4 regions of the Kitasatospora cystarginea genome follow, and region 4 is predicted to be linked to each of the others. Evidence: riboswitches for the same ligand, from Rfam matches in the RefSeq annotation. Region 4 holds a riboswitch; each other region holds the start of a gene.
The links. Region 4 has a riboswitch for cobalamin ahead of ABD369_RS22545 (ribonucleoside-diphosphate reductase subunit alpha). Riboswitches for the same ligand answer to the same signal wherever they lie in the genome.

Region 1: it holds a riboswitch for cobalamin, as region 4 does, so the genes downstream of both, ABD369_RS07025 (cobalamin biosynthesis protein) here and ABD369_RS22545 (ribonucleoside-diphosphate reductase subunit alpha) in region 4, are expected to answer to the same signal.
Region 2: it holds a riboswitch for cobalamin, as region 4 does, so the genes downstream of both, metE (5-methyltetrahydropteroyltriglutamate--homocysteine S-methyltransferase) here and ABD369_RS22545 (ribonucleoside-diphosphate reductase subunit alpha) in region 4, are expected to answer to the same signal.
Region 3: it holds a riboswitch for cobalamin, as region 4 does, so the genes downstream of both, cobN (cobaltochelatase subunit CobN) here and ABD369_RS22545 (ribonucleoside-diphosphate reductase subunit alpha) in region 4, are expected to answer to the same signal.

What each region holds. Positions count from the first base shown of each region.
Region 1 covers NZ_BAAATR010000004.1:287,607-292,944, forward strand. The annotation lists gene ABD369_RS07015 (putative cobaltochelatase) at 1-630, opposite strand, end outside; gene ABD369_RS07020 (cobyric acid synthase) at 637-2,172, opposite strand; gene ABD369_RS07025 (cobalamin biosynthesis protein) at 2,228-3,184, opposite strand; cobalamin riboswitch at 3,303-3,484, opposite strand; gene ABD369_RS07030 (alpha/beta hydrolase family protein) at 3,736-4,851, shown strand; gene ABD369_RS07035 (hypothetical protein) at 5,102-5,338, shown strand, end outside.
Region 2 covers NZ_BAAATR010000007.1:74,172-79,509, reverse strand. The annotation lists gene ABD369_RS10500 (GlcG/HbpS family heme-binding protein) at 124-675, shown strand; partial or broken gene ABD369_RS10495 (enoyl-CoA hydratase-related protein) at 1,548-2,147, shown strand; gene ABD369_RS10490 (cobalamin-binding protein) at 2,444-3,361, opposite strand; cobalamin riboswitch at 3,548-3,743, shown strand; partial or broken gene metE (5-methyltetrahydropteroyltriglutamate--homocysteine S-methyltransferase) at 3,919-5,338, shown strand, end outside.
Region 3 covers NZ_BAAATR010000006.1:188,280-193,617, reverse strand. The annotation lists gene cobN (cobaltochelatase subunit CobN) at 1-2,538, opposite strand, end outside; cobalamin riboswitch at 2,769-2,920, opposite strand; gene ABD369_RS09815 (cobalamin biosynthesis protein CobG) at 2,996-4,237, shown strand; gene ABD369_RS09810 (precorrin-8X methylmutase) at 4,234-4,860, shown strand; gene ABD369_RS09805 (precorrin-2 C(20)-methyltransferase) at 4,857-5,338, shown strand, end outside.
Region 4 covers NZ_BAAATR010000021.1:31,948-37,285, forward strand. The annotation lists gene ABD369_RS22530 (histidine phosphatase family protein) at 1-116, shown strand, start outside; gene ABD369_RS22535 (helix-turn-helix domain-containing protein) at 210-1,181, opposite strand; gene ABD369_RS22540 (GNAT family N-acetyltransferase) at 1,825-2,319, shown strand; cobalamin riboswitch at 2,373-2,530, shown strand; gene ABD369_RS22545 (ribonucleoside-diphosphate reductase subunit alpha) at 2,688-5,093, shown strand; gene ABD369_RS22550 (ribonucleotide-diphosphate reductase subunit beta) at 5,165-5,338, shown strand, end outside.

The DNA.
Region 1 (5,338 bases), on a different contig from region 4:
CTCGTCCGGGTCGCGGGTGGCGGCGATCTCGACCGTGAGGCCGAAGCGGTCGAGCAGCTGCGGACGCAGCTCGCCCTCCTCCGGGTTCATCGTCCCGACCAGCAGGAACCGGGCCGCGTGCCGCACCGATACGCCCTCGCGCTCCACGTAGGAGCGGCCCATCGCGGCGGCGTCCAGCAGCAGGTCGACCACGTGGTCCTGCAGCAGGTTGACCTCGTCGATGTAGAGCACGCCCCGGTGCGCCTTGGCCAGCAGTCCCGGCTCGTAGGCCTTGACGCCCTCGGCCAGCGCCCGCTCCAGGTCGAGCGAGCCGACGATCCGGTCCTCGGAGACGCCGACCGGCAGCTCGACCAGGTGCGCCGGGCGCTGCTCGGCGGGCTGCGGGGCGTGCGGGCCGTCCGGGCACTGCGGATCGGCCGCCGCGGGGTCGCAGGCGAACCGGCATCCGGGCACGGTTGCGATCGACGGCAGCAGGCCGGCCAGCGCGCGCACCATGGTCGACTTGGCGGTCCCCTTCTCGCCGCGCACCAGCACCCCGCCCACCGCCGGGGAGACGGCGTTGAGCAGCAGCCCGAGCCGCAGGTCGGCCATGCCGACGATCGCGGTGAACGGGTACGGGAGGTCACTCATCAGCTCTCAGCTCTCCATCAGTCGCGGTGCACCGGGCGGAAGGAACGGCAGTCCGTCCGGTACCCCGTTCTCGATCAGCTTCCACAGCGCATCGGTGTCGGCGTGCTCCTCGATCAGGTCGCCGAGCCGGTCGAGCCTGGCCTCCCGGGCCGCCGCGAACGAGGTGTCCGGCGCGGGGACGAACTCCCGCCCGGAGGACTCGGCGATCCGGCGCAGCAGTCGGCGGCGGAAGGCGTCGTTCTCCAGTACGCCGTGCCAGGTGGTGCCCCAGACCGGGCCGAGGCGGCAGCCGTCCAGGCCGTGTCCGCGGCCGTCGGTGACGAAGGTCTCGCCGCCCTCGACCGACACCACACCGTGGTGGATCTCGTAGCCCTCGACCCGCTCGCCGAGCGCCTCGCCGACCGGCCGGGCCAGCACCTTCTCGGCACCGAAGACCACCCGGGTCGGCAGCAGGCCGAGCCCGGCGACCTCGCCGGCCCTGGACTCCACCTCGTCCACGATCACCCGCCCGAGCATCTGGTAACCGCCGCAGATCCCGAGCACCGGCAGCCCGGCGGCCACCCGCGCCTTCAGTGCGGGCTCCAGGCCGCGCTCGCGCAGCCAGGCCAGGTCGGCGACGGTGGCCCGGGTGCCGGGCAGCACCACCAGGTCGGCGTCGGCCAGCTCCTCGGGCCGGGTCGCCCAGCGGACCAGCACGCCGGGCTCCTGCGCCAGCGCGTCCACGTCGGTGAAGTTGGAGAGCCTCGGGAAGCGCACCACTGCCACCCGCAGGACGTCCCGGCCGACCGGCCCGCTCGCCTCCGCCCGGTCCACCACCGTGGTCAGGTCGAGCGAGTCCTCGGCGTCCAGCCACAGCCCGGAGAGCATCGGCAGGGTGCCGAGCACCGGGCGGCCCGTCAGCTGGCGCAGCATCTCCAGACCGGGCGCCAGCAGCCTGGCGTCGCCCCGGAACTTGTTGACGAACCAGCCCGCGACATGCCGCTGGTCTTCGGCCGAGAGCAGTGCCAGCGTGCCGTACATCGCGGCGAAGACCCCGCCCCGGTCGATGTCCCCGACCACCACCACCGGCAGTCCGGCGGCCGTGGCCAGCCCCATGTTGGCGATGTCCCGGTCCCGCAGATTGATCTCGGCCGGCGAGCCCGCGCCCTCGCAGACCACCACCTCGTACCGGCTGCGCAGATCGGCCAGGCACTCCAGAGCCCGCTCCAGCAGTACGGGCTTGCGCTCGCGGTAGTCCAGCGCGCCCACCTCGGCGACCGGCCTGCCGAGCAGCACCACCTGACTGCGGCCGTCGCCGCCGGGCTTCAGCAGCACGGGGTTCATCGCAGCCTCCGGCTCGATGCGGGCGGCCTGCGCCTGCATCGCCTGGGCGCGGCCGATCTCGGCGCCGTCGGCGGTGACGAAGGAGTTGAGCGACATGTTCTGCGCCTTGAACGGCGCCACCCGCACGCCCTGCCTGGCCAGCCAGCGGCAGATGCCCGCCGTGACCACACTCTTGCCCGCGTCCGAGGTCGTCCCGGCGACCAGCAGTGCCCCGCTCATGCTCCTCCGCTCCACTCAACAGTCCTTCTGCGGCCACTCGTTCCCGGGTTGCCGCTCACGACCGCCCCCGCCGCCAGGTCCACAGCGCCCGCCCGGTCACGGTGACCGCCAGCGCCAACGCCCCGACCCGTCGGGAGAGCTGACACGCCCGCTCGATGTCCGCCACCTCGACCGGCCGCAACTCCCCGCCGAGCACCGGCCGGTGCTCCACCCGCTCGCCGTACCGCAGCGTCCCGCCCAGCCGCACCCCGAGCGCCCCGGCGAAGCACGACTCGGCCTGCCCGGCATTGGGGCTCGGGTGCGCGGAGCCGTCCCGGCGCCAGACCCGCCAGGCGGTCCGCGGCTCGGGCGCGGCGGCCACCGTGAGCAGGGCGGTCAGCCGGGCACCGGGCCAGCCGGCCACGTCGTCCAGCCGGGCCGAGGCCCAGCCGAAGCGCAGATGGCGCGGCGAGCGGTGACCGACCATCGCGTCCAGCGTGTTGACGGCCCGGAAGGCGAGCAGCCCCGGCGTACCGGCCAGCGCACCCCAGGCCAGCGCGTTGACCACGGCGTCGGCGGTGTTCTCGGCCACCGACTCGACGACGGCGCGGGCGATCTGCTGCTCGTCCAGCGTGCTGGGGTCGCGGCCGCACAGGTGCGGCAGCCGCTCCCGGGCGGCGGCCAGATCGCCGGCCCGCAGCGAACGGCCGATCGTCCTGGCCTCCCGGGTGAGCGAGGTACCGCCGAGCACCGTCCAGGTCGCGGCGGCGGCCAGCGCCGCCTGCCCGTACCGGCTGCGCCCGAGCGCCCGCTCGGCGAGGTGCGCCCCGGCCGCGACCGAACCGACGCAGACTGCGGTGTACCCGGCGCCCGCCGCCCGCCGGTCGCGCCAGAGCGCGCGCTCCACCCGCCCGGCGGCGGCACCGAAGACGGCTACCGGATGCCCGCGCCGGGGGTCGGCGAGGACGGCGTCGGCCAGGTAGCCGGCGACACTGCCCAGTGCGAAGGCGGCGGCGCGGTTCAGGCGGGGCACGGTGCGGACACAGCGGCGGAGGCGGACCGCAAGGCGGGCACGGCCGGGTCGAACGGCGGCCGCACAGCGGCCAGGGCAGCCTGCATGGCGTGCGTGTCCTCACTCAGGGTCCGCGCCCTGGATCGACGTACCGGGGGCGAGAGTCTCCTGGCTCCCGGGTCGGACACACCCTCGGGCCTTCCAGCAGCCGGACGACCGGACCGCCGTGACCATGAGTCGAGCGTGCTCCCCGGTGACAGTGGCGGGACCGCGCCGGATTCGCACCGGCTTCCTCTGCATGCCTCCGTTTGGCTGAAAGATCCCACCACGGTCCGCGACCGGGAGTCAACAAACCGCGCGGAGGGCTTGATCACAGCCGTCTCGGCCGTCCACCGCCCACCGCGCGGCACACCGCACGGGGGTGGCGCCGGCTCCGCGGAGCCGCCCGGCTGCCCGCCGCCGCGAAGGCCCGGCCCACCGTCCGCACGGACGGACTACGCCCCGGTGGCAGGCCCGCCGTGCGGAGAGTGGACTGGAAGGTACCGCCCATGAAGGTCACACCGGGGAGCACTATGCGTTGGGGAACCGCCGCCGCCGTGGCGGCCACCGCAGTAGGAGCCGGAGCTGCGGTCATCCTGATCGGCCGCAGGGTGTCCGAGCGCACGGTCCGTCCGCAGCCCGGGAAGCCGGGCCTGGCCGCCACACTGCGGGTGCACGAGGTCGCCGCCGGACACGTCACCCTCACCCGGGCCCCGCAGACCGTACGCGCGGGCCGGTACGCGCTGGAGTGGGCCGGCGGCGGCCACGCGGTGGTCGGCGGGGTGCTGCGCACCGACATCCAGACCGTCACCCGCCGGCTGGAGCGTGCCGACAGCGGAACCCTCACCGTCGGCACCGAGGTCGAGCTGACCCCCCGGGTCCACCTCGGCGATCCGGCCACCGCCCTCGGCCTCGACTTCACCGAGACCGCCGCCCAGGGCGACCTCGGGCTGCTGCCCGCCTGGTACGTCCACGCCATGCGCGGCACCTGGGTGATCCTGGTGCACGGCCCGGGCGCCGACCGCACCCAGGCGCTCCCGGTGCTCCCGGTGCTGAACTCGCTGAAACTGCCGACGCTGACCGTGACCTACCGGGGCGACGCCGACGCCCCGCACCCACCGGACGGACTCGGCCACTTCGGTGAGACAGAGTGGCGGGACGTCGAGGCGGCCGTAGGGCTCGCCCTGGAGAGTGGCGCGGGACGGGTCGTGCTGTACGGCTGGTCGCTGGGCGCGACGATGTGCCTGTTGACCGCCGCCAGGTCCACCCGGCGGGAGTCGGTCGCCGGACTGGTGCTGGACTCCCCGATCCTCGACTGGCAGGAGAGCGTCCGCCGGGAGAGCGTCCGCGCCGGTGTCCCGGGTGTCCTCGCCGAGCTCGGCGCCCTGGCCGCCGAAGGCCGTACCAAGGTGGACCCGGCGGCCCTCGCCCGTCTCGCGGACGGTACTGACCTGCACCTCCCGACCCTGCTGCTGGGCAGCCCGGCCGACGGCATCGCACCGATCGAGGCCGCCCGCCGGCTGGCGCACCGCCGCTGGGACCTGGTGAGCCTGCACGAGGTGCCGGACGCGGAGCACGCCCAGCTCTGGAACGCCGACTCGGACGGCTACGCCGAGGTGCTGAGGCGCTGGCTCACTCCGCTACTCTGAAAACACTGTCACTCTCCGTAGATATTCAATCACATTAGCTGGAAGTGTCGAGGGTCCGGTTCCGGTGCGGATCTGGCGGATGGTCGATCGATTTGTTGGGTGCACGACAGTCAGAACAAGCCAACCATTCGAATGTCAAGCCCGGTTTGCGGGTTGTTGCCCGATCTCTTCCACCTCTTCACACCGGGCAGCCGAAGACGCGCCGAACCCGATGTGACAGAAGGCCGGTGCACGGGGAAGACTGCACGGCGTGACGTCTCGGAACCCGCGCGACCGTGATGCCCCGCTCCAGCCGACGATCGGTACCGGTGCGACGGTGACCCGTCTGCCCGGTGCGGCCCGCCGCGCCGACGGCGCGTACCCCGGCCACCCCGCCGGAGCCCGCCGCCGCGTCCCGGCACCCAAGCCGGGGCGCGGGAGAGTCCCGGTGCCCGACGGTTTCCCCGCTCCGGCCGAGCTCGCCCCGCTGGCCCGCCGGATGCTCGCG
Region 2 (5,338 bases), on a different contig from region 4:
ATCCATGATGCCTGCGGGTTCGGGCTGGAACGCCGATCCGGACGGCGCACCGGCGGCCGGAGGATCGAGGCACAGCGGGAGCCGCACGGCTTCCCGAGCCGATCCGACAGGAGCAGCAGAACCATGAAGAAGACGGGCACGCTCGGCCGAGTTCTCACCGGTGCCATCGCGGCGGTCGCCGTGGGCGCGGGCACCTTCGGTGCGGTGGCCGCCAGCGCGGAGGAGGCCAAGCCCTCGGCCGCCGGGAGCCCTGAGACCGCCAAGGGCAACCTGACCGAGTCGACCCACCTGTCGATCGCCGCCGCGACCAAGGCCGCGCAGGCCGCGCTGGACGCGGCCCAGCGGGGCGGCCAGCACGTCTCGGTGGCCGTGGTCGACCGTGACGGCAATACGCTGGTGACGCTGCGTGGCGACGGAGCCGGCCCGCAGTCCTACCAGTCGGCCGAGCGCAAGGCCTTCACCGCGGTCTCTTGGAACGCGCCGACCTCCGAGTTGGTCAAGCGCCTCGCCCAGGCGCCGGGCCTCAAGGACATCCCCGGCACCCTCTTCCTGGCCGGCGGCGCACCGGTCCAGGTCAAGGGCGCGCCCGTCGCGGCGGTCGGTGTGGCCGGCGCGCCCAGTGGCGACCTGGACGAGCAGTTCGCCCAGGCCGGCGTGGCGGCCCTCGGAAAGTAGTCCGGGAGCGGGGAGCCGGTCTGGTCCCGGGCCGGCTCCAGCGCCGTTCGCCGGGACCGCCTCCGTCCGAGGCGGCGTGCGACGACGGGCACGCCCGCTGAGGCGAGGCCGAGACCACGGCCCGGGGTCACACGCATCCGAGGTTCGCCCGCCGCAGCCCGGGCCGGAGCACGCCGAGGAGGAACTGCCCGGCCCGTACGGCAGGGCGGTCCGCCGCCAGGTCGATCGAGTGCCTGCCTGGTGGCTGCTACCCGAGACCGGTCCGGCCGTGGTGCCCGGCCACCGATTCGGTCAAGGAGTATGGAACTCACGGGAGTTGAGCAAGAGGGTAATGCCAGCAGGTGCGTGAGGACCGAACGCACGGAGCGGTCACTTGGAGAAGTGCGTGCGGGCCGCGGCGGGCCGCAGGATGTCACCGACCTTCAGGCCGTGCCGACGGGCGGTGCCGCGCTTGAGCCGCTGCGGACGGTCCTCGTCCACGAGGACGCCGGGCGTGACGTCCGCGAGCGGGATGTAGAACTGAGGGTTCTACGCCGACCGATCCGGTGAGGAGAGCGTACCGGGGCAGCTGAGACGAGTGAAGGGGGCTAGGGTGGCGCGCTGTGCGGCTGGGCGAGTACCCGAGTGACCGCGGCGAGCGCGCGGAAGCCTGTACCGACATGGTTCTGACCTGCGAAAACGGGGTGCGGCTGCGACAATCGGGCGAGTGGCTTCGGCGGCCCGATACTGAGGTGGCCCACCTTGTCGTGCGGCTTGTGTCGGCGCGATCCAGAAGGGCTTCGATTCTCAGGTATGCGCGCGTAGATCAGGGTGTGGTCAGACTGATGCTGACTTTTGCTGACCTGACCTGATGGAATTGTCAGGTATGGCTCGCGCGTAGGGCAGCTGCAACCCGGGCTGCTCGGGAGCGGGCCGGGGACGCGACAGACGCCTACCTGGGCGACTGGTTCGCCGCCTGGGACCGCTTCGGCGCGCTGCGCAAGCCGGTCGTCGCGGCCGTCGCGGGCTACGCGCTCGGCGGCGGCTGCGAGCTGGCGATGCTGTGCGACGTCCTACTGGCGGCGGACACCGCGAAGTTCGGCCAGCCGGAGATCAAGCTCGGTGTGATCCCGGGCATCGGAGGTTCGCAGCGCCTGACCCGGGCGATCGGCAAGGCGAAGGCCATGGAGCTCTGCCTGACCGGCCGCATGATGGGCGCCGAGGAGGTCGAGCGGGCCGGCCTGGTCTCCCGGAGCGTCCCGGCCGACCAGCTGCTGGCCGAGGCACTGGCCACCGCCGAGACGATCGCTGCGATGTCCACCCCGGTGGCGATCATGATGAAAGAGAGCGTCAACCGCGCCTTCGAGACCAGCCTCGCCGAGGGCGTCCGCTTCGAACGCCGGCTCTTCCACGCCACCTTCGCCACCGCAGACCAGAAGGAGGGCATGGCGGCCTTCGCCGAGAAGCGCCCGCCGTCGTTCACCCACCGCTGACCCGCCGCCAGGGCGAGCCGCCCGATGCGGGGACGGCTCGCCGGCACGTCCGAATCCGCGCCGGCACCGCGCGCCGGCCACGAGAGCAGGAGGACAGTCCTCCGGACCCGGGGCACGACCAGCCCGACGAATCAGTCCAGCCTTGCCGCGCACCCCGCTCCCTCGGGGAGGTCCTGACTACCGCCAGGCACTGTAGGGCTGAGCGGGCCGATCGGCTCGGTGGCGTCCTCCCCGCCCCGGGCGGGGTTTCGCCCACCCGGGTCGGGCGGGGGTGGGAGCGCCCCGCGGAGCCGTCGCTAACGGGCCGGGCGGCGGGCCTCGTCGACGGTCACCGTGTCGCCCGTCCGGACGCCGTGCAGGATCTGGGCCAGGACTTCGACGCCGCGGACGACGCGGGGACCGGGACGGTTGAAGTAGGACGGGCCGTCGAGGATCCAGACCCGGTCGTCCCGGACGGCCGGCAGCTCGTCCCAGCCCGGCAGTCCGGTGAGCAGATGGAATTCCCGCTCGGTCCGGGCCGGCGGGAATCCGCAGGGCAGGACCAGCAGGACATCGGGCCGGGCGGAGCGCACCGCGTCCCAGGTGATGGGCTTGGTGTGCTCGCCCGCCTCGGCCAGCAGCGGGGTCCCGCCCGCGATCTCGACCTGCTCGGGCACCCAGTGGCCGGCGGGCCAGAGCGGGTCGAGCCATTCCACCGCGACGACCCGTGGTCGGGGCAGGCCATGCACGGCCGCCGCTACCCGGTCCAGCCGCGCGTGCAGTGCGGCGGCGACGCGGGCGGCGGTGGCCGCGACACCGAGTTCGGCGCCGACGTGTTCCAGGCAGGCGATGACCTCGGGGAGCGTTCGGGGTTCCAGGCTCAGCACGCGCGGGCCGCCGTCCAGGATCCGCACGGCCTCGGTCACTCCGGTGTAGGACACGGCGCACACCTCGCAGAGGTCCTGAGTGAGGACGACGTCGGGCGCGAGGGCGGCCAATTTTTCCACGTCGAGCGTGTAGAGCGACGAGCCCCGGTGGGCCGCGCCGCCGACGGCCTCCGAGATCTCCCGGCTGGTGAGCCGGTCGGCGTCGAACTCGGCAGCCGTCACCACCGGGATCCCCGCGACGGTGGCGGCCGGCCGGTCGCACTCGTGAGTCCGGCCGACCAGGGCCCCACCCAGACCGAGCTCGGCGGCGATGTCGGTCGCAGCAGGCAACAGGGAGACGATCCGCATGCGCCTAGCCTAGAGAGCCCGGGTCCAGGCCGTGGGGAGCACTGCGGCAGGGGTCGGTCGACGAGTACGGCGAGGTCCCGGACGGAGCACGGGCGGATGAGGGAGGATCCGACGCCGTCTCAATATGTGGGCGATTGAGTGATTCTCCAGCCGGATGCTGGCGGATTGGCTCTAGGCTGGCCGGTGCAGCTGGTTCGCCCTGTCCGCCAGGCAGGGTGTCGTAAGAGGGAACCCGGTGGGAATCCGGGACTGCCCCGCAGCGGTGAGTGGGAACGACCGCCGTCATACGCACTGGGCCCGGGTCGGGTTTGGGAAGCGACGGCCAGTAGGTGTCCGCCCTTCACGGGTGGGTGTGTCCGCGAGTCCGAAGACCTGCCCGCTGCCCGCCCGCGGACGATCCGCGTGTGGACATCCGGTGACCTCGAGGGCGGGTCGGCGACCATACCAGGCGGATCAGGTACGCGCGTCCACGGCGGCCGCCGCCCGGTTCGTCATCCCTTCGCGTTCTCGTGCCGTCGCCGGGCACTTGAGGAGACAGACTCGCGAAGGAGAGTCCCTTGACCACGAAGTCCGCAGCCGCGGCAATCGCGACCGTGTACGGCTACCCCCGCCAGGGCGGGGGCCGGGAGCTCAAGAAGGCGATCGAGGGCTACTGGAAGGGCGCGGTCACCGCCGACGCTCTACTGGCCACCGCCGCCGACCTGCGCCGGGGGAACTGGCAGCAGCTCGCCGACTCCGGCATCGAGGAGGTCCCCACCGGGGACTTCTCGCTCTACGACCATGTTCTGGACACCACGGTAGCCGTCGGCGCGATCCCGGCCCGCCACCGCGCCGCCGTCGACGCCGACCCGCTTGACGGTTACTTCGCGATGGCACGCGGCACCCAGGAGGTGGCGCCACTGGAGATGACCAAGTGGTTCGACACCAACTACCACTACCTGGTGCCCGAACTCGGCCCCGACACCGCCTTCACCGCGAACCCGGCCAAGGCCGCCGGCGAACTGGCCGAGGCCCTGGCGCTCGGCCACGAGGCCCGCCCGGTGCTGGTCGGCCCGGTCACCTACCTGCTGCTGGCCAAGCCCGCGCCCGGTGTCGCCGCCGACTTCGAGCCGCTCACCCTGCTGGACCGGCTGCTGCCCGTCTACGCCGAGCTGCTGGCCGACCTGCGCGCCGCCGGCGCCGCCCGGGGTGCAGCTGGACGAGCCCGCGCTCGTCCAGGACCGCACCCCCGCCGAGCTCAACGCCGCCGCCCGCGCCTACCGCGACCTCGGCGCCCTCACCGACCGGCCCAAGCTCCTGGTCGCGAGCTACTTCGACCGCCTCGGCGAGGCCTTGCCGGTGCTGGCCAAGGCCCCAGTCGAGGGCCTGGCGCTGGACTTCACGGGATCTGCCGCCGCCAACCTCGACGATCTCGCCGCCGCCGGCGGCCTGCCCGGCAAGCGGCTGGTCGCCGGGGTGGTCGACGGCCGCAACATCTGGATCAACGACCTGGAGAAGTCGCTCGCCACCCTGGCGACCCTCCTCGGCCTCGCGGACACGGTCGACGTGGCGCCGTCCAGCTCGCTGCTGCACGTGCCCATCGACGCCACCATCGAGCGCGACATCGACCCGCAGATCGTCCGCTGGCTCGCGTTCGCCAAGCAGAAGTCGGCTGAGGTGGCGCTGCTGGCCCGGGGCCTGCGCGAGGGCGCGGGGGCGATCGCCGCCGAACTCGCCGCCAACCGCGCCGACCTGGCCTCCCGTGCCACCTCGCCGATCACCCGCGACCCGGCGGTCCGCGCCCGCACGGCTGCCGTCTCCGAGGCCGACGCGCGCCGCGCCCAGGCATACCCACAGCGGGCCGAGGCTCAGCGAGCCAGGCTCGGGCTGCCGCTGCTGCCGACCACCACCATCGGATCCTTCCCTCAGACCTCCGAACTGCGCGTGGCCCGGGCAGATCTGACTGCGGGGCGGATCGACGCCGCTGCGTACCGGGAG
Region 3 (5,338 bases), on a different contig from region 4:
CAGCACGTTGACCAGCCCGCGCAGCGGCGAGCCGGACGGGCCGGCCGGGACGAAGCCGCCGTTGAGCGCGTGCAGCACGGCGTCCAGCTCGTCGGTGGTCCGCGCCAGGCGCGGGACGACCTGGCGGGCGGCGAAGTCCAACACCTCCCGGACCGGCTCGGGGTGGCCGGCCGCGACCTTCTCCACCGCCTCCGGCGCCCAGTCCTCGGCCTCCATCGCCTCGACCAGGGCTCGCGCCCGGGCCTCGGCCGCGTCCGTGGCACCGAGGGTGAGCGCCGCCTCGTCCAGTCCGAGGGCCTCGCGCAGGCCGGGCAGCGCGCTCACACCGCCCCAGATCTGCCGGGCGCGCAGGATGGCGAGCACGATGTTGACCCGGTCCTCGCCGGCCGGCGCCTGGCCGAGGACGTGCAGGCCGTCCCGGATCTGGGCGTCCTTGACCTCGCACAGCCAGCCGTCGACGTGCAGCAGGAAGTCGTCGAAGCCGTCGTCCTCCGGGCGCTCGTCCAGGCCCAGGTCGTGGTCGAGCCGCGCGGCCTGGATCAGGGTCCAGATCTGGGCGCGGATCGCGGGCAGCTTGGCGGGGTCCATCGCGGCGATGTTGGAGTGCTCGTCGAGCAGCTGCTCCAGGCGCGCGATGTCGCCGTAGGAGTCGGCCCGGGCCATCGGCGGGACCAGGTGGTCGACCAGGGTGGCGTGGGCGCGGCGCTTGGCCTGGGTGCCCTCGCCCGGGTCGTTGACCAGGAAGGGGTAGACCAGCGGCAGGTCGCCGAGTACCGCGTCCGGGCCGCAGGCGGCCGACAGCGCGGCCGTCTTGCCCGGCAGCCACTCGAGGTTTCCGTGCTTGCCGAGGTGGATCACGGCGTGGGCACCGAAGCCGCCGTCCTCCTGGGACGCCGCGATCCAGCGGTAGGCCGCGAGGTAGTGGTGAGAGGGCGGCAGGTCGGGGTCGTGGTAGATGGCGACCGGGTTCTCGCCGAAGCCGCGCGGCGGCTGGATCAGCACCAGCAGGTTGCCGGAGCGGATCGCGGCCAGCACGATGTCGCCCTCAGGGTTGCGGCTGCGGTCCACGTACAGCTCGCCGGGCGCCGGACCCCAGTGCTCCTCGACCTGCTCGCGCAGCTCGGCGGGCAGCTCGGCGTACCAGCGGCGGTAGTCGGCGGCCGGGATGCGGACGGGGTTGCGGGCGAGCTGGTCCTCCGTCAGCCAGTCCTGGTCGTAGCCGCCGGCCGCGATCAGGGCGTGGATCAGCGCGTCACCCTCGTGTGCTGCTACTCGCCCGCTCGCCTCCGGGCCCTCTGACCCGGCGCCGACGCTCTTCGCTCCGGCACTCCCTCGTTCCTCGGTCGCTTGTCGCTCATCCCTTTCGGCACCGGCGGGCCCTTCGGCTCGGGGCGGGGAGGAGTCCAGCCCCGGCAGGTCGTCGCCGAGGTCCATGCCCTCCTCGCGCAGCCGGTGCAGCAGGCGGACCGCGCTGGCCGGGGTGTCCAGGCCGACCGCGTTGCCGACCCGAGCGTGCTTGGTCGGGTACGCGGAGAGCACCAGCGCCAACCGCCGCTCGGCGGGCGGGACATGGCGCAGCCGGGCGTGCCGGACCGCGATGCCCGCGACCCGGGCGGCGCGCTCGGGGTCGGCGGTGTAGACGGTCAGACCGTCCTCGTCCAGCTCCTTGAAGGAGAACGGGACGGTGATCAGGCGGCCGTCGAACTCGGGCACGGCGACCTGGGTGGCGGTGTCCAGCGGGGAGAGGCCGTCGTCGCTGTCCTCCCACTGGGCACGCGACCAGGTCAGGCAGAGCGCCTGCAGGATCGGGCGGTCGAGCGCGGCGAGCGCGCCCGCGTCCCAGGCCTCCTCGTCCCCGCCCGCCTGCGCGTCGGCCGGCCGGGTGCCGCCGGCCGCCAGCACGGTGGTGACGATCGCGTCGGCCTGGCCGAGTTCGGCGAGCAGTTCGGGCTCGGCGCCGCGCAGCGAGGCGCAGTACAGCGGCTTCGGGCGGCCGCCCTGGTCCTCGATCGCCTGGCACAGGGCCTCGACGAAGGCGGTGTTGCCGCTCATGTGGTGGGCGCGGTAGTAGAGCACCGCGACGACGGGGCCCTCGGCGGTCCGCGGGGTGCGCTCCAGGGGGCCCCAGGCCGGGGCCGAGACGGGCGGGGTGAAACCGTGGCCGGTCAGCAGCACGGTGTCGGAGAGGAAGGCGCCGAGCTCGGCCAGGTTGGCCGCGCCGCCGTGCGCCAGGTAGGCGTGCGCCTCGGCTGCGATCCCGGCGGGGACGGTGGACAGCTCCATCAACTGGGCGTCCGGCGCCTGCTCACCCGTCAGCACGACCACCGGGCGCGGGCCGGCCAGCAGCGCGTCCAGGCCCTCCTGCCAGGCGCGGCGGCCGCCGAGCAGCCGGACGACCACCAGGTCGGTGCCCTCCAGCAGCGCGGGCAGGTCCTCGGCGGTCAGCCGGGCCGGGTTCCCGAGGCGGTAGCGGACCGGGCCCGCACAGGCGCGGGCGCTCAGCAGGTCGGTGTCGGAGGTGGAAAGCAGCAGGATCACGCGACGGCCCTCCCGGCCAGGTCGGCGCCCCGTGCCGAAAGGTGTGCCGCGCGCGGCCGAGCCGCTGGTTGGTGCTCTGAGAGCGCTGAGCGACAGCCGACCGGCGATGGAGGGAGCGCAGGAGTGATGGGTGCCAGCGGCTCAGCCCGCCCGTCGAGCGGGCGGGACGCAGCAGCGCGTGCGGGCATGCGGCAGCGCACAGGTCTCAGGCCTTCCTCGGGGTCCGCGCCCCGGGCTAAGGGAGGACGGCAGGAGTTCCTGGCTCCCACGGCGGTGAACCGTGGTCACAGTGGCGGGACCGCACCGGGTTTGCACCGGTTTCCTCCCCTTGGCGCCGTCGCTGGCGTGGACGGCCCACAGGACCGCCCGGGAGCATCGTACGGGGTGCGGCTGGGCTGGGGGAGTGTGATCTGTTCCGGGCGGTGCATCCGGAACGGCAATCTGTATGCTCGCCGCCATGCCACCCGTACCCGACTCCGTCGCACCGGGCCCCGGTACGCCCGACCGCGGGCGTTCGGACGTCTGTCCGGGGGCCCTTCGTCTGCACACCGCCGACGACGGTTCCCTCGCCAGGATCCGCATACCCGGCGGGTTGCTGACGAACAGTCAGGCAGTGGTGCTGGCCGACGCGGCCGAGGAGCTGGGCGACGGCGCACTCGAGACCACCTCGCGCGGCAACGTCCAACTGCGCGGCCTGCCTTCGGACTCCGGTGGCGAACTCGGCCGCCGCCTGCGCGACGCCGGCCTGCTGCCCTCAAAGACCCATGAGCGGGTCCGCAACATCGTCGCCTCCCCGGCCGCCGGGCTGGACGGCCTCGGCCACGCCGACGTCCAGGACTGGGTGCGGGAACTCGACCGGCGGCTGTGCGCGAGCGAGAGCGCGGCCCGCCTCTCCGGCAAGTTCCTCTTCGCCCTGGACGACGGGCGCGGTGACGTCGCCGCACTGGACGCCGATGTGACATTGATCGCAACCGCAGGCGGCGGCGCCCTGCTGCGCCTCGGCCGCGCCGCCACCGCCCGCCCGGTGCCGCCCGGCGGGGCCGCCGAGCACGCGGTCCGCGCCGCCGAGGAGTTCCTGGAAATGCTGCGCACCAGTGGCGCCAAGGCCTGGCACCTGCGCGAGGTTCCCGGACTGCTCGACCCGGGCGCCGAACCGCTGCCCGCGCTGCCGGCCGCCACTTTGGCCCCGGGCGCACTGCCCGGCGGACTCTCCGTGGGCCTGCGCTTCGGCCGGGTGAGCGCCGCACGGTGGCGGCGGCTGGCCGCAGCCTCGGCCGGCGAGCTGCGGCTGACCCCCTGGCGCGGGATCGTCCTGCCGGGGGCGCCGGTCGACCGGCTGCCCGAACTGGCCGCGGCCGGCTTCCGCACCGCCCCCGGCTCGGTCTGGGAACGGGCCAGCGCCTGCACCGGACTGCCCGGCTGCGCCAAGTCGCGCGCCGACGTACGGGACGACGCCGCACGGGCGTTGGACGCGGCGCAGACCCCGGCCGCTGCCGGCCCACTGCCCGTGCACTGGTCCGGCTGCGAGCGGCGCTGCGGGCATCCGGCTGGGGAGTGGGTGGACGTCCTGGCCACCGGGCAGGGCTACCGGGTGACCCGCGTCGGCCCCGGGGTCGAGGCCCCGGGGGCGGGAGTGTCAGTGGATGTGTCGACGGAACAGATGGCGGAGGCGGTAGCCGAAGCCCGGAGGACCAAGTGATCGAGTACGAGAAGGACGGCGCGGCCATCTACCGCCAGTCCTTTGCCACCATCCGGGCCGAGGCCGAACTGGCCCACCTACCCGCCGACGTGGCGCAGGTCGCCGTGCGGATGATCCACGCGTGCGGCATGACCGACCTGGTCGACGACCTGCTCTGGTCGCCCGGCGTGGTCGCGAGCGCGCGCGCCGCGCTGCACGCCGGTGCGCCGATCCTGTGCGACGTTTCGATGGTCGCGAGCGGAGTGACCCGCAAGCGGCTGCCCGCCGACAACGAGGTGGTCTGCACCCTCTCCGACCCCTCGGTGCCCGAGCTGGCCAAGAAGATGGGCAACACCCGCAGCGCCGCCGCGATGGAGCTCTGGCTGCCGCGATTGGAGGGCGCCGTGGTCGCCGTCGGCAACGCGCCGACCTCGCTGTTCCGGCTGCTGGAGATGGTCGAGGCCGGTGCGCCGCGCCCCGCCGCCGTGATCGGCGTACCGGTCGGCTTCATCGGTGCCGCCGAGTCCAAGGAGGCGCTGGCCGCGCACCCGTCCGGCCTGGACCACCTGGTGGTACGCGGCCGGCGCGGCGGCAGTGCGATCGCCGCGGCGGCCATCAACGCGATTGCGAGTGAGGAAGAGTGACGGAACATCAGGAGAACGGGGCCGGGCGGCTGTACGGCGTCGGCCTCGGCCCCGGCGACCCGGAGCTGGTGACCGTCAGAGCCGCCGCGCTGATCGGCCGGGCGGACGTGGTGGCGTACCACAGCGCCCGGCACGGCCGTTCCATCGCCCGCTCGATAGCCGGGCCCTACCTGCGCGGCGACCAGATCGAGGAGCAGCTGGTCTACCCGGTCACGGTCGAGTCCACCGACCACCCCGGCGGCTACCGGGGCGCACTGGACGAGTTCTACGAGGAGGCCGCCGCCCGGCTGGCCGTCCACCTGGACGCGGGCCGGACCGTCGTCGTACTGGCCGAGGGTGACCCGCTGTTCTACGGCTCGTACCAACACATGCACAAGCGGCTGGCACACCGCTACCCCACCGAGGTGGTGCCCGGGGTGACCTCGGTGAGCGCCGCCGCCGCACGGCTGGGCACGCCGCTGGTCGAGGCCGACGAGGT
Region 4 (5,338 bases):
CCGAGCCCGAGTTGCTGGACCTGCGGGCGGTGAGCAACTGCTCGACCAGCCTGTGGCGCTCCCAGGCCGGCCGGCTCAACCCCGAGCACTGGAACTCGGTCGCCCACCTGACCTGACCGCCCAGGGCCGCCGGGCAGTTGCGCACCCGACGCCGCACCGGGCCGCCGGGTCGCTCACGCGCCTCGCCGCACCCGGGTGCCGTCCGCCGGTCAACCCCGGCTCCGCGCATCCGGCCAACTCCCCGCGAAGGCGCGGCGATACGCCTGCGGCGTCGTCCCGAGCCAGCGGCCGAAGTGGTGCCGGAGGGTGGCCGCGTTGCCGAAGCCGCAGCGGGCGGCGACCGCGTCCACGGGCTGACTGGTGCCCTCCAGCAGGCGCTGGGCCAGCAGCAGGCGCTGGTTGGTGATCCAGCGGTGCGGGGTGGTGCCGGTCTCCTGCTGGAAGCGGCGGGCGAAGGTGCGGGGCGACATGTGGGCACGGGCGGCCAGTTGATCAACCGTCAGGTCACGGTGCAGGTGCTGGCGCAGCCAGTCCAGCAGCCCGCCGAGCGAGTCCGCGTCACACACCGGCATCGGCCGGTCGACGAACTGCGCCTGCCCGCCGTCACGGTGCGGGGCGACCACCATCCGCCGGGCGATCCCCCGGGCCACCTCCGCGCCCTGCAGCTTGCGGACCAGGTGCAGGCAGGCGTCGATCCCGGCGGCCGTCCCGGCGGAGGTGATCACCGGATCGTCGTCCACGTAGAGCACGTCGGGTTCGACAGTGGTGCGCGGGAAGCGCCGGGCCATCTCGTCGACGTGCTTCCAGTGCGTGGTGGAGCGGCGCCCGTCCAGCAGCCCGGCGGCGCCCAGCAGAAAACTGCCGCTGCAGATGGACAACGCGCGCGCCCCGCGCTCGACTGCCGCGCGCAGTGCTTCGACGAGCGCCTCCGGATACTCGGCGCGCCGTCCGACCGCGGTGACCACGATCAGGTCCGCCTCGGCCAGCCGCTCCGGCCCGTACGGGACGTCCAGGCCGAAGCCGGCATGGGTGGCATGCCGCCCGGGACGGTCGGCAGCGAGGGCGAAGTCGTACACCGGCAGCCCGTCGTCGCTACGGTCGAGCCCGAACACCTCGGAGGCGACGCCGAGTTCGAACGGGTGGACCGGCTCCAGCACCACCGCGGCGACGTTCTTCAGCATCCGCCCAGGATGCCGTACGCCCTCGTCCGCCTCCGGGCCCCCGGCCCCACGGCGGCGGCCGTCGACCGCCGGGCCGTGCGCACCGCTCCGCATCCCCGCGCCCCTCCCTCGTCCGTCGCCCCTCCCCTGCCCGCCGTCCGGTGACTTCCGCCCCCGTGGCCGGCCGGGCCGCCGGCCACCGCGGCATCGGCACGCCCCACCCCGCGAGAGGCTGGCAGGATTTCGACGCAATCGGTCGTTTCCGCCACTCGTGACAGCGGCCCGCGCGGACGAGGGTGGAGGACATGACTCCCGAGACCCTCGCGACCTCGCTCGGCCTGATCGGCGCCATCAGCGGCTTCGGACTGCTGGGCTTCCTGATCGGCCGTGAGCTGACCGGCCGCGGCGGCGGGCCCGACCCGGGCGGCGGCTACGGCGGTCCTGATGACGGTCACGACGACCCCAACCACCCTTCGGCCCCGGTTCTTCCCGACCGCCCGTACGGCACCGTGCCAGCCGCCTCCGCCTTCCCCGCCAGCGCGTCCCTGCTCCCCACCGGCGCCCGCCCGGCGAGCCCTCCGTCCGGCGCCACACCCCTCGCCGGCACCCGCCCGCCCGCCACCCTGACTGCCGTGTGCACCCTCCCGTCGGGCACACTGTCCGGATGGGCATCCTCATCCGCCGCGCCCTCGAAGAGGACCTCGAAGCCGCAGGTGAAGTCACGGTCGAGGCGTTCGTGGGCGACGGTCACACCTCGCCGGACAGCGGCTACGTCCAGCTCCTCCGGGACGCCGGGCGCCGCAACGAGGAGGCCGAACTCCTCGTCGCGCTCGACCCGCACACCCGGCAGGTCCTCGGCTGTGTGACCCTCGCGGTCGGCGGCACCGAGTGGGCCGACATCGCCGAGCCGCACGAGGGCGAGCTCCGGATGCTGGCGGTCGGCGCGGCGGCCCGCGGACGCGGCGCCGGAGAGGCCCTGGTCCGCGCCGCGATGGCCCGCTGTCGGGAGCTCCGGCTGGCCGGGATGGCCTTCTCGACCCGCCCGGCGATGAAGGCGGCGCACCGGATCTACGAGCGCCTGGGCTTCGTCCGAACCCCCGACCGGGACTGGACGGCCGCTCCCGGGATCGACCTGATGGTGTACTCGATCACCTTCTGAACACCCCTCCCGCACAACCATGCGGTTGGTCCGCCTGCGACACACGGCACTACATGTGGTGCCGCATCGTCGGACCGCCACAACATGTATGCTCGCTCTCGCTGTCGAAGCAGGGGAACCCGGTGTGAATCCGGGACTGCCCCGCAGCGGTGAGCGGGCGGCTCTCCAGGCCCCCGCAAGTCCGGCTACCTGCCGACGGTGTGCCACACGGCTTCCCCGCAGATGCCTTGCAGCACCGCAGTACGTCCGGGCCTCGCGGGTGGGCCAGGGGGTAGAGAGCGCGCCGGTCTCCGGTCGTGCTGCACCTCCCTGCGCTCATGTCGGTCCGGACGATCCTCATCCGACGCCGCCGCCAGGAGAGAAGCGCCTTGACCATCGCTGCCTCAGTTGCCCTGCCTTCCCAGGGTTCCGCCGCCACCACCCAGACCGACCCCGGTGCGGCACTGCTTCGGCTCCTCACCGACCGCAGCGTGGACCTCCCCCAGGTGGACCCCGGCCACGTCGCCGCCGCCGCGCTGCGCGGCCGCCACGCCGGCTCGGACTTCGCCGAGCTGCGCGGGCTGGCTGTGGAGGCCGCCGCGTCGATGATCGCCGAGGACCCCCAGTACTCGAAGCTGGCCGCCCGCCTGCTCGCCATGGAGATCGCCGACGAGGCGATGAGCCAGGGTGCCGTGTCGTTCTCCGCCTCGATCGCCGTCGGCCACGCCGAGGGGCTGATCGGCGACGCCACCGCCGCCCTGGTCGCCAAGCACGCCGAGGCCTTCGACGCCCTGATCGACCTGTCGGGCGACGACCGCTTCGAGTACTTCGGCCTGCGCACCGTGCAGTCCCGCTACCTGCTGCGCCACCCGATCACCCGCATGGTGATCGAGACCCCGCAGCACTTCCTGCTCCGCGTGGCGGCGGGCCTCGCGGTGGGCGACAGCGAGCAGTCGGTGGCCGAGGTGGCCGAGCTCTACCGGCTGATGAGCCGCCTGGAGTACCTGACCTCCTCCCCGACGCTCTTCAACTCCGGCACCAAGCACCCGCAGATGTCCAGCTGCTACCTGCTGGACTCGCCGCTGGACAACCTGGACTCGATCTACAACCGCTACGCGCAGATCGCCCGGCTGTCCAAGCACGCCGGCGGCATCGGCCTGTCCTACTCCCGGATCCGCTCGCGCGGCAGCCTGATCCGGGGCACCAACGGCAAGTCCAACGGCATCGTCCCGTTCCTGCGCACCCTGGACTCCTCGGTCGCCGCGGTCAACCAGGGCGGCCGTCGCAAGGGCGCGGCCTGCGTCTACCTGGAGACCTGGCACGCTGACATCGAGGAGTTCCTGGAGCTCCGCGACAACACCGGCGAGGAGGCCCGCCGGACCCACAACCTCAACCTGGCGCACTGGATCCCGGACGAGTTCATGCGCCGGGTCAACGCCAACGAGGACTGGTCGCTGTTCTCCCCGGCCGACGTCCCCGAGCTGGTCGACCTGTGGGGCGACGAGTTCGACGCCGCCTACTGCAAGGCCGAGGCCGAGGGCAAGGCCGTCCGCACCATCCCGGCGCAGACCCTGTACGCCCGGATGATGCGCACCCTGGCGCAGACCGGCAACGGCTGGATGACCTTCAAGGACGCCTCCAACCGCGCCGCCAACCAGACCGCGCTGCCCGGCCGCACCGTGCACTCCTCCAACCTCTGCACCGAGATCCTGGAGGTCACCGACGACTCCGAGACCGCGGTCTGCAACCTCGGCTCGGTCAACCTCGGTGCCCACGTGGCCGACGGCGCCAGTGCCGACGACCTCGTGAGCGCGATGGACTGGGAGCGGCTGGACGCCACCGTGCGCACCGCCGTGACCTTCCTCGACCGGGTCATCGACATCAACTTCTACCCGACCACCGAGGCCGGCGCGTCCAACTCCCGCTGGCGGCCGGTGGGTCTGGGCGTGATGGGCCTGCAGGACGTCTTCTTCAAGCTCCGCCTGGACTTCGACTCCACCGAGGCCAAGCACCTCTCCACGCTGATCGCCGAGCGCATCATGCTCACCGCCTACGAGCGCTCCAGCGAGCTGGCCGAGAAGTTCGGCCGCCACGAGGCGTACGAGGAGACCCGCGCCGCCCGCGGCCAGCTGCACATCGACCACTTCGACGTGACCCCGCAGTGGACCGAGCGCTGGGACGCCCTGCGTGCCAAGATCGCCGAGACCGGTCTGCGCAACTCCCTGCTGCTCGCCATCGCGCCGACCGCGACCATCGCGTCCATCGCCGGTGTGTACGAGTGCATCGAGCCGCAGGTCTCGAACCTGTTCAAGCGCGAGACCCTGTCCGGTGAGTTCCTCCAGGTCAACCCGTACCTGGTGCGGGAGCTGAAGGAGCTGGGCGTCTGGGACCAGCAGACCCGGGACGCGCTGCGCGACTCCAACGGCTCGGTCCAGGAGTTCAACTGGCTGCCCGCCGAGGTCCGTTCGCTCTACCGCACCGCGTGGGAGCTGCCGCAGCGTGCGCTGATCGACCTGGCCGCCGCCCGGATGCCCTACCTGGACCAGAGCCAGTCGCTGAACCTCTTCATGGCCGCGCCCACCATCGGCAAGCTCAGCTCGATGTACGCGTACGCCTGGAAGGTCGGCCTGAAGACCACCTACTACCTGCGCTCCCGCCCGGCCACCCGGATCGCCCAGGCCGCGACCCGCTCCACCGCCGTGAGCGTGCCCTCCCCCACCATGACCGCTGAGGAGCAGGCCGCCGCCATCGCCTGCTCCCTGGAGAACCCCGAGTCCTGCGAGGCTTGCCAGTGACCTCCCACCCGTCGCCCGACCACCGCCCCTCGTCGACGGCGCAGAGCGCCGACAACCACGTGGACCGCAAGATGCTGCTCGACCCCGGCTTCGAGCTGACCCTGCGCCCGATGCGCTACCCGTCGTTCTACGACCGGTACCGGGACGCCATCAAGAACACCTGGACCGTCGAGGAGGTGGACCTGCACTCCGACGTCGCCGACCTCGCCAAGCTGAGCGAGGGCGAGCGGCACCTGATCGGCCGC